Regions from separate parts of the Alteromonas sp. AO-Serp genome, predicted to be linked through region 3. Evidence: predicted binding sites of a transcription regulator. Region 3 holds the regulator's gene; each other region holds the start of a gene.
The links. The regulator sigma-54, encoded in region 3, starts transcription at its own class of promoters, with help from an activator protein. The targets are predictions, from matches to a motif close to GTTGGCACGNNNNTNGNNT.

Region 1 (3,184 bases), on a different contig from region 3:
GACGTGTGAACCTGACGTAAGTATTGGCGTTCCAATTCGTCTAAGGTTACAACGTTACCGTGAGATGAAGAGGCATCATTGATAGCATCAGAGCTTATGTTATCGAGCTCGGGTAAGTCTGTATCGTAAATAACGGTTTCATCAGCCAGTAAAATAGCTTGGTCTACAATGTTTTTGAGTTCGCGAATATTGCCTGGGAACGGGTAGTTGGTTAGTTTTTCTAGCGCGTTTTTATGAAACCGTTTTTTCTCTTTAGACATTGCCAAAAAGTGAGCGGCTATCAGTGCTATATCTGATCTTCTTTGTCTTAAAGAAGGGAGGTTGATAGGAAAACCGGCAATGCGGTAGTAGAGGTCTTGTCTGAATTCGCCCGTTTCCACCATGTGCTTTAAATTTTTGTGTGATGCACACACCAAACGAAAATCAGCCTTTTTAGACACTGTGCTTCCTACAGGCCGATAAGTTTGAGACTCGAACAGCCGCAGAAGCTTTACTTGTGTTGAAAGTGGGATATCGCCGACTTCATCAAAAAACAATGTGCCGCCTTCCGCTGCTTCTACGAGCCCTTTCTTATTTGTGGTTGCGCCTGTAAATGCCCCTTTTTCATAACCGAATAGTTCGCTTTCAAGCAGCGTGTCAGACATGCCGGTACACTCGATGACAACAAATGGTTTGCCAGCTCGGTGACTACTCGAGTGAAGTGCTTGGGACACCAGCTCTTTACCCGTGCCGGTTTCGCCAAACAGTAGTACTGAAATATCTGAGTTAGCGGCGCGATTTATTTTGTTTAGCATTGCTTTAAATGCCTCTGATTCGCCGACCATCTTTCCTGCTGAAGGTCGGTTTGAGGCAAACGAAAGCTTATCAAGTATTTCCAAGAAACCTAATAATTCTCCGCTACCTTCGAAGATCGGGCGCATGAGGATGTCGCAGTAGCTTTGACCCTCACTGGTGGTATGAACGTGTACTACGCTAGCCGCTCGTCCTGTGGCTTTACTCTCTTGCATGGGGCAATGCTCGCCGCACTTATCGCAAGGTTTGTTGTTGCGGTGAGAGACTTGATAGCAGGTACTAAAGCCAAGCTTTATATCCACAGGGTAGGTATCTCTGTAGGGCTGGTTGACAGCTTCAATAACGTAGCTTGGGTTAATGAAGATTGCGGGTTTATCTATCGCATCTATCATCGCTTGTACTATGGATATATTCATGGGTGGCTGAATATTAGTTTGTTCTAATTTAATTTTGGCAATTTATCATATTGGCATAGAGCTTGTTCATTGTTTGAGACAAACGACAATACTTCGGTAGAAATTCATTCAGTTCCAAAGAGAGTTTTATAATGAAAAATAGCGTAATGCTGGTGGCGATAAGCTTATTGGCAAGTAGTGCTCATTCATTGGCAGATACAGTGACTGCCAATGAGAAAAAAAGTGAAAACAGTGTACAGGAAAAAGTCAAAGAAGCGCGATTACACGCAAAAGCACTGGGAGGCGCGCTAAAGTCACGACTACAGCAAGCAATTCAATCCGGAGGGCTAGAGGCTGGCGTTAACGAATGCCAGATTGCAGCGGCTCCTATTGCTCTGGCGCTTAGTCAAAACGGGTGGGAGGTTGGGCGTACCGCGCTGAAAGTAAGGAACCCAAACAATGCGGCAGATCAATGGGAGCGTGAGCAGTTAGCGTGGTTTTCACAATTACTGACCAAAGCTAAGCAAGACAATTTGGCCCCTAAAAGACCTATTGAAACTTATCAATACGATAGCGAAAGCGGTGAGTTTAGGTACATGATGGCTATTGAACAAGGTCAGGTATGCATGGCATGCCACGGAGCTAACGTGGCACCTTCAGTAAAACAATCCATTCTAAAGCACTATCCCAACGATCAAGCTACAGGGTTCGAATTAGGAGAATTACGAGGCGCGTTCACACTCTCATATACCCCTTAACTTTTCCTTATACTCCACTTTTTGACATTCGGCTAAGCAGCCTTTTTCTTGTGCCATATTTGTCACCTAAATGACAAATATGGCGAATGCATCGCCACCAATTGTTGCGTTGGATCAATAAGCCACACGCTCGGTCGTGGAATAATTTATCTGCACAGTACGAAAATACCGCCGTTTATCGGTAATTGCGCTTAAGCAGCCAAATTACTGATGTATGGCATAAACCGTGCTCTTGCCATGCGGCATATTCACGTGTTCATCACTGAATTTTAAACCACTTTTCTGCTAAGCGTTTAACGCGCACACGAAATACAAGGGAGATAACCCATGAGCGATACGTTAATAGAACTATCGCGGTGGCAATTTGCATTAACTGCAATGTTCCACTTTATATTTGTACCCTTAACTTTGGGGCTTAGTTTCTTACTTGCCATTATGGAATCGGTATACGTAATGACGGGTAAAGAAATTTATAAGCAGATGACCCAATTCTGGGGAAAGCTGTTTGGAATTAACTTTGCCATTGGTGTAGCCACAGGCTTAACCATGGAATTCCAGTTCGGAATGAATTGGTCTTACTACTCTCACTATGTAGGCGATATCTTCGGTGCGCCACTTGCCATCGAAGGCCTAATGGCCTTTTTCCTGGAATCTACCTTCGTGGGGTTGTTCTTCTTTGGCTGGGACAAAATGTCAAAGGTGAAGCATCTGATGGCGACTTGGCTGGTGGCCATTGGTTCAAACTTCTCTGCACTGTGGATCTTGATTGCTAACGGCTGGATGCAATACCCGGTAGGCGCTGAATTTAATTTTGAAGCCATGCGTATGGAAATGACCAGCTTTGCTGAGGTTATTTTTAACCCCGTAGCACAGGTCAAATTTGTTCACACTGTATCAGCAGGTTACGTGACCGGCGCAATGTTTGTGTTGGCAATTTCAAGTTACTACCTGCTTAATCATAAGCATATCGCCTTTGCGCGCCGTTCGTTCGCCATAGCTGCTAGCTTCGGCCTAGCCTCAACGCTTTCTGTGATCGTGTTAGGTGATGAAAGTGGTTATGAGCTTGGTGATGTACAAAAAGTGAAGCTGGCAGCAGTTGAAGCTGAGTACGAAACCCATCCTGCACCTGCGCCGTTTACTGTGTTTGGTATTCCAAACGACGAAAAGCAGGAAACCGAGTACGCCCTTCAAATTCCTTGGGCAATGGGCATTATTGCTACCCGTTCGTTAACCGAAGAA
Region 2 (3,184 bases), on a different contig from region 3:
ATCGAAAGCTAGGGGTTCTGCGTTTTGCTGCGGCTTGTCGGTGTAAGTCACAGAGCCGTCTTTACCTACCACCTTGTATATGGTCATTGGAAAGGTAGCTGCGGCTGATGTTGCATTGCTGCTTTGTCCGGTTTCGCTTTCTTGTGCTTCTTGCTGGGTACTTTCTTGGCTCAGCATTTCCGCTTGCACAGGCAGTAAGCCATTGCCGCTACTTAGTAATAGCGAAATTAAGCAAATGTGTCGCGTCATGTAGTGCACGTGTCGTTACCTAATCAATGTGGTTTTGGCTAGCTGGCTAATTCATATAGCTTGCTATGTTTGGCTTATGGATAACCTTTCTAGTTGTATGCAGATGCAAGCGGGCAAAGCCCTGTGCGCAGTTGATACAGCATGAAAGAGTATTCATTAGCATAGCTATAAAAACATAGTAGATAAATCGTACGCATAAAAAAAGCCCGCAGAGCGGGCTTTAGTATAAATTGCTATACAGTGCGAAATTACACGCTGTAGTACATGTCGAACTCAACAGGGTGAGTAGTCATGTTAAGTTTCGTTACTTCTTCAGACTTAAGATCGATGTATGCATCAATCATGTCGTCAGTCATAACGCCACCAGCTTTAAGGAAGTCACGGTCGTTATCAAGAGCTTCAAGTGCCATTTCTAGCGAGCTTGCAACTGTTGGAATTTCAGCAGCTTCTTCTGGCGGTAGGTCGTACAAGTCTTTATCCATTGAATCACCAGGGTGGATCTTGTTCTTAATACCGTCGATACCCGCCATAAGCATAGCAGTGAACGCTAGGTATGGGTTAGCTGTTGGGTCAGGGAAACGTACTTCAATACGACGTGCTTTATCGCTAGTTACGTGAGGAATACGAATAGATGCAGAACGGTTACGTGCAGAGTATGCAAGCATTACCGGTGCTTCGAATCCAGGAACTAGACGCTTGTATGAGTTAGTAGAAGCGTTAGCAAACGCGTTGATTGCGCGCGCGTGCTTGATGATACCACCAATGTAGTAAAGTGCTTCCTCAGAAAGACCTGCGTACTTGTCACCAGCAAAGATGTTTACGCCATCTTTAGAGATAGATTGGTGACAGTGCATACCAGAACCATTATCGCCAACAAGCGGCTTAGGCATAAAGGTAGCTGTTTGACCGTATGCGTGTGCAACGTTGTGAACAACATACTTGTAAACTTGAATTTCGTCAGCTTTCTTAACTAGCGTATTGAATTGGCAAGCAATTTCGTTTTGGCCAGCAGTTGCAACTTCGTGGTGGTGCGCTTCGATAACAAGGCCCATCTCTTCCATAACTAGACACATTGCAGCACGGATATCGTGAGCAGAGTCCACTGGTGGTACTGGGAAGTAACCGCCTTTAACGCCAGGGCGGTGTGCCATGTTGCCGCCTTCAAACTCTTCGCCAGAGTTCCACTTTGCTTCAGAAGAGTCAATCTTGTAGAAAGAACCCGCCATGTCAGTGTGGAAGCGTACGTCATCAAAAAGGAAAAACTCTGGCTCTGGGCCGAAGAAACATGTGTCACCGATGCCAGTTGATTTTAGGAATTCTTCTGCACGACGAGCAACTGAACGAGGGTCACGCTCATAACCTTCCATTGTTGAAGGTTCAACGATGTCACAACGGATGTTTACTTGTGTCTCTTCAGCGAAAGGGTCAACTACGCAGCTTGTTGCGTCTGGAAGAAGAACCATGTCTGATTCGTTGATGCCTTTCCAGCCAGCGATTGAAGAACCATCGAACATTTTACCTTCTTCGAAAAACTCTTCATCAACAACGCTCGCAGGAATAGATACGTGTTGTTCTTTACCCTTTGTATCGGTAAAACGTAAATCTACAAACTTCGCTTCACTTTCTTTAATCAGCTCTAATGCCTTTTCTACTGACATCGTGTCCTCCAGGTTTAATGTAAAAATGCGGAATGATCAGCTTCACTCCAACAGTGGCAAAAGTGAAAGCGATTATCATGCCATCTATATGTATACCGATTTCTGTGGCATAGACGGGCATCTATCACTTCCGTTTGAATTAAATTGCATTATATTGGTGCAATGTTGCACCAATATGGCGTTTTGTGCTCATTTGTACGTCAATCAGCCTAGATTACTTTGTAGCGTATAGCCACCAAATATGATCAATTAGGTGCAACGGGGCTGGTTATTTGTTGAACAAGCGTTTGAAAACCAATAAAACTCGTTTCCATCAAAAAAAAGATGCGCAAACGTCGTGGTTTTTCTGTACAATCCGCGCAAATTTTTCTATCTGCATTTTTTTGCAACAAATCTAACGCATACTCCTTTCCACTGAATTGAAGTAGACGTTGATTTACACAGGCTCTATATAAGCATGAATACCACTGATATTAATAAATTGCGTAACATCGCAATCATCGCCCACGTTGACCACGGTAAGACCACCCTGGTAGACAAACTGTTACAGCAGTCTGGCACCCTTGAATCTCGAGGCGAGCAAGAAGAGCGCGTAATGGACTCGAACGACATCGAGAAAGAACGTGGCATTACCATCCTAGCTAAGAACACAGCGATTAACTGGAACGACTACCGTATCAACATCGTAGACACTCCAGGACACGCTGACTTCGGTGGTGAAGTAGAGCGTGTAATGTCGATGGCTGACTCTGTACTTCTACTTGTAGATGCACAAGAAGGCCCGATGCCACAAACCCGTTTCGTTACGCAAAAGGCATTTGCTCAAGGTCTTAAGCCAATTGTTGTTATCAACAAAATCGACAAGCCTGGTGCGCGTCCTGACTGGGTTATGGATCAAGTTTTCGACCTATTCGACAACCTAGGTGCAACTGACGAACAGCTAGATTTCCAAGTTGTTTATGCGTCTGCACTTAACGGTTGGGCATCACTAGATGCAGATACTAAAGAAGACGATATGACGGCATTGTTCCAAACTATCGTTGACCAAGTTTCTCCTCCTGATGCAGATATCGACGGCGCATTCCAAATGCAGATTTCTCAGCTTGACTACAACTCATACGTGGGTGTTATCGGCGTAGGTCGTGTTAAGCGTGGTTCTGTTAAGCCAAACCAACAAGTAACGGTCGTTACTGCTGATGGCAAAAAGCGCAACGGCAAAGTTGGCTTAGTTTACGGCTACCTTGGCCTTGCTCGTCACGAAGTTGAATCTGCTCACG
Region 3 (3,184 bases):
GCGTGCACGCCGCGGAATTGGCTACCTACCGCAGGAAGCCTCTATTTTCAGAAAGCTCACAGTGCATGAAAATATCATGGCCATTTTGCAAACCCGTAAAGATTTAAATTCACAACAGCAAGAAGAAGAAGCAGATGCGCTACTTGATGAATTTAATATTAACCATATACGTAATAGTACGGGGATGAGTTTGTCAGGGGGCGAACGCCGACGCGTTGAGATTGCCCGCGCTCTGGCAGCAAAACCGCAATTTATTTTGTTAGACGAACCATTTGCTGGTGTTGATCCAATATCAGTTAATGATATAAAGAAGATAATACAACATCTTCGCGATAGGGGGATTGGAATCCTTATCACAGACCATAACGTACGAGAGACATTGGATGTTTGTGAAAAGGCGTACATTGTGAGTCATGGCGAGCTTATTGCGCAAGGAACGGCGGAACAGGTTTTAAGTAATCAAAAAGTAAGGGATGTATACCTAGGCGAACAATTCAGGCTATAGTTAATGTAACCGAATTGTCATTTTTCAGTTTCGCTCTGGTATATTCAATTTAGAGCATTTAAATAAGACGTAGATGAAACCATCTTTACAGCTAAAATTTAGCCAACAACTTACCATGACACCACAGCTTCAGCAGGCCATTAAACTGCTGCAGCTTTCTACACTTGATCTTCAACAAGAGATCCAAGAAGCGCTCGATTCTAATCCGCTATTAGAAGTTGAAGAAGGTAACGACGAGCCGCAACTAGAAAAGAACAATATCGACAACGATGACAGCGGCTCTGAGGCCACTGCTTCTGCATCTAGTGACACATTAGAAGCCGGCGATGCACTTGAGAAAAACGATCTTCCCGATGAGCTGCCAATCGACAGTACGTGGGATGAATACTACTCTGCTTCATCTTCGCCTGCTCCGGGTCCATCCAATGACGACGAGCAAATCTTCCAAGGTGAGACTACTGAAGATATTCAAGAGCACCTTCTTTGGCAAATGCGCCTTACCCATTTCTCGGATACCGATCGCGCAATCGCTACAGCAATCATCGACTCTATTGACGAGTCAGGTTATTTAACCGTTACCCTTGACGATATTTTAGAAGCGGTTAACGATGATGATATGGAAGAGCCGATTGAAATGGACGAAATAGAATGTGTGCTTAAGCGCATTCAGATGTTCGACCCTATTGGTTCTGGCTCTCGCTCTCCACAAGAATGTTTGATGGTGCAATTGCGCCAGTTTTCAGAAGACACACCGTGGCTTGCTGAAGCAAAGCAACTGATTGAAGAGTACTCTGACTTACTGAGCAGCAAAGACTATCGTACGCTTATGCGTAAAAGCCGATTGAAAGAAGATCAGCTACGCGAGGCAATGCGTTTACTGCAAACCTTGAATCCTCGCCCAGGTAGTGCTTTAGTTACTAAAGAGCCTGAGTACGTTATTCCTGATGTCTCAGTAACCAAGAAAAATGGCCGTTGGGTGGTTGAGCTGAACCCCGACAGTCTGCCTAAGTTAAGCGTAAATCAACAATACGCTGCAATGAGTCGCCGTGCCAAGAATAGTAGCGATTCACAATTCATCCGCTCACACATGCAAGAGGCTAAGTGGTTCATAAAGAGCCTTGAATCTCGTAACGAAACCTTAATGAAGGTTGCAAACTGCATTGTGCAGCAGCAAATGGGCTTTTTTGAGCACGGCCCGGAAATGATGAAACCAATGGTGCTAAATGATGTCGCAGAAATGGTAGATATGCACGAATCCACTATTTCGCGAGTGACAACGCAAAAGTACATGCATACGCCACGTGGAATCTTCGAATTGAAGTATTTCTTCTCAAGCCACGTTGCAACAGAGTCTGGTGGTGAATGTTCATCTACAGCGATTCGTGCATTGATCAAGAAATTAGTGGCCGCTGAAAAGCCTAGCAAGCCGCTAAGTGATAGCAAGATTGCTTCATTGTTGGCCGAACAAGGCATTAAAGTTGCCCGGCGAACAATAGCAAAGTACCGGGAATCGTTGTCGATCCCGCCGTCGAACCAACGCAAAAGCCTTATTTAATCGGGCTTAATAATATAAGGAAGACGAAATATGCAAATCAACCTTACTGGTCATCATGTCGAAATCACCGACTCTTTGCGTAATTATGTCGATACGAAGTTCAGCAAACTTGAACGTCACTTTGATCACATTTCTAATGTGCATGTCATCCTGAACGTTGAAAAATTAAATCAAAAAGCCGAAGCGACCGTTCATTTAAGTGGCGCTGAAGTATTCGCATCCTCAGAAAATACCGACATGTATGCGGCGATTGACAGCATGGTTGATAAACTCGACCGGCAGGTAATCAAGCATAAGGAAAAACTGAAAAAACATTAGTAGTTAATTAAGCATGGATATACAAGCCATCGTAAGTCTGGACCGCACCGAGTGTGCGGTTCAGTGTAATAGTAAAAAGCGAATTCTTGAGATCATCGCTGATATCGCTGCCAAGCAAAACGAGAACATTGATCAGGCAACGATACTCAACAGTTTGATGGCTCGAGAGCGTATGGGTAGTACAGGCATTGGCAATGGTATCGCCCTGCCCCACGGACGCCTGCCGGGCCTTGAGAAAGTGATTGCCATTGTTGTAACCAGCACGCCAGCAATCGACTTTGACGCCCTTGACGAGAAACCCGTAGACATCTTTTTTGCGCTACTCGTTCCCGAGGAACAGACCGAAGGACACCTTCAAACGCTGGCCACCGTGGCTGGTAAACTAAGCGACAAAGAAACGATTAAAGCAATACGTCGCGCAACGACAAGCGACGATATTCTATCTGCATTAAGTTAAACATTAAGCGCCTATTAACCGTTTAGTAGGCGCCTAATTCAACAACGCGTATGTGATAAAACCAGAGTATTAGGGAGAAAGTAGGTGAAGCTGATAATAATCAGTGGTCGTTCGGGGTCTGGTAAGTCTGTCGCACTTCGCGCATTGGAAGATTTAGGTTATTACTGTGTTGATAATATCCCTGTAAACTTACTTCCCACCTTAACCCATACAGTTGTTGACGAGTACGATCAGGTTGCGGTAAGTATCGATGTGAGAAACTTACCTAAAAATCCTGACGATTTGGTAGAAATTCTAGACTACCTGCCTTCTTCGTGGTCGATGACCATTGTTTACATTGACGCGAGCG

Region 1: the regulator sigma-54 is predicted to act here: its motif matches at 1,258-1,276, upstream of QVA83_RS19760 (Tll0287-like domain-containing protein).
Region 2: the regulator sigma-54 is predicted to act here: its motif matches at 1,974-1,992, upstream of glnA (glutamate--ammonia ligase).

What each region holds. Positions count from the first base shown of each region.
Region 1 covers NZ_JAFLMX010000306.1:12,335-15,518, reverse strand. The annotation lists gene QVA83_RS19765 (sigma-54 interaction domain-containing protein) at 1-1,184, opposite strand, end outside; gene QVA83_RS19760 (Tll0287-like domain-containing protein) at 1,340-1,945, shown strand; gene QVA83_RS19755 (cytochrome ubiquinol oxidase subunit I) at 2,273-3,184, shown strand, end outside.
Region 2 covers NZ_JAFLMX010000057.1:6,456-9,639, forward strand. The annotation lists gene QVA83_RS04965 (DUF4124 domain-containing protein) at 1-258, opposite strand, end outside; gene glnA (glutamate--ammonia ligase) at 498-1,907, opposite strand; gene typA (translational GTPase TypA) at 2,365-3,184, shown strand, end outside.
Region 3 covers NZ_JAFLMX010000240.1:4,280-7,463, forward strand. The annotation lists gene lptB (LPS export ABC transporter ATP-binding protein) at 1-505, shown strand, start outside; gene QVA83_RS16325 (RNA polymerase factor sigma-54) at 579-2,060, shown strand; gene hpf (ribosome hibernation promoting factor) at 2,091-2,378, shown strand; gene ptsN (PTS IIA-like nitrogen regulatory protein PtsN) at 2,392-2,835, shown strand; gene rapZ (RNase adapter RapZ) at 2,920-3,184, shown strand, end outside.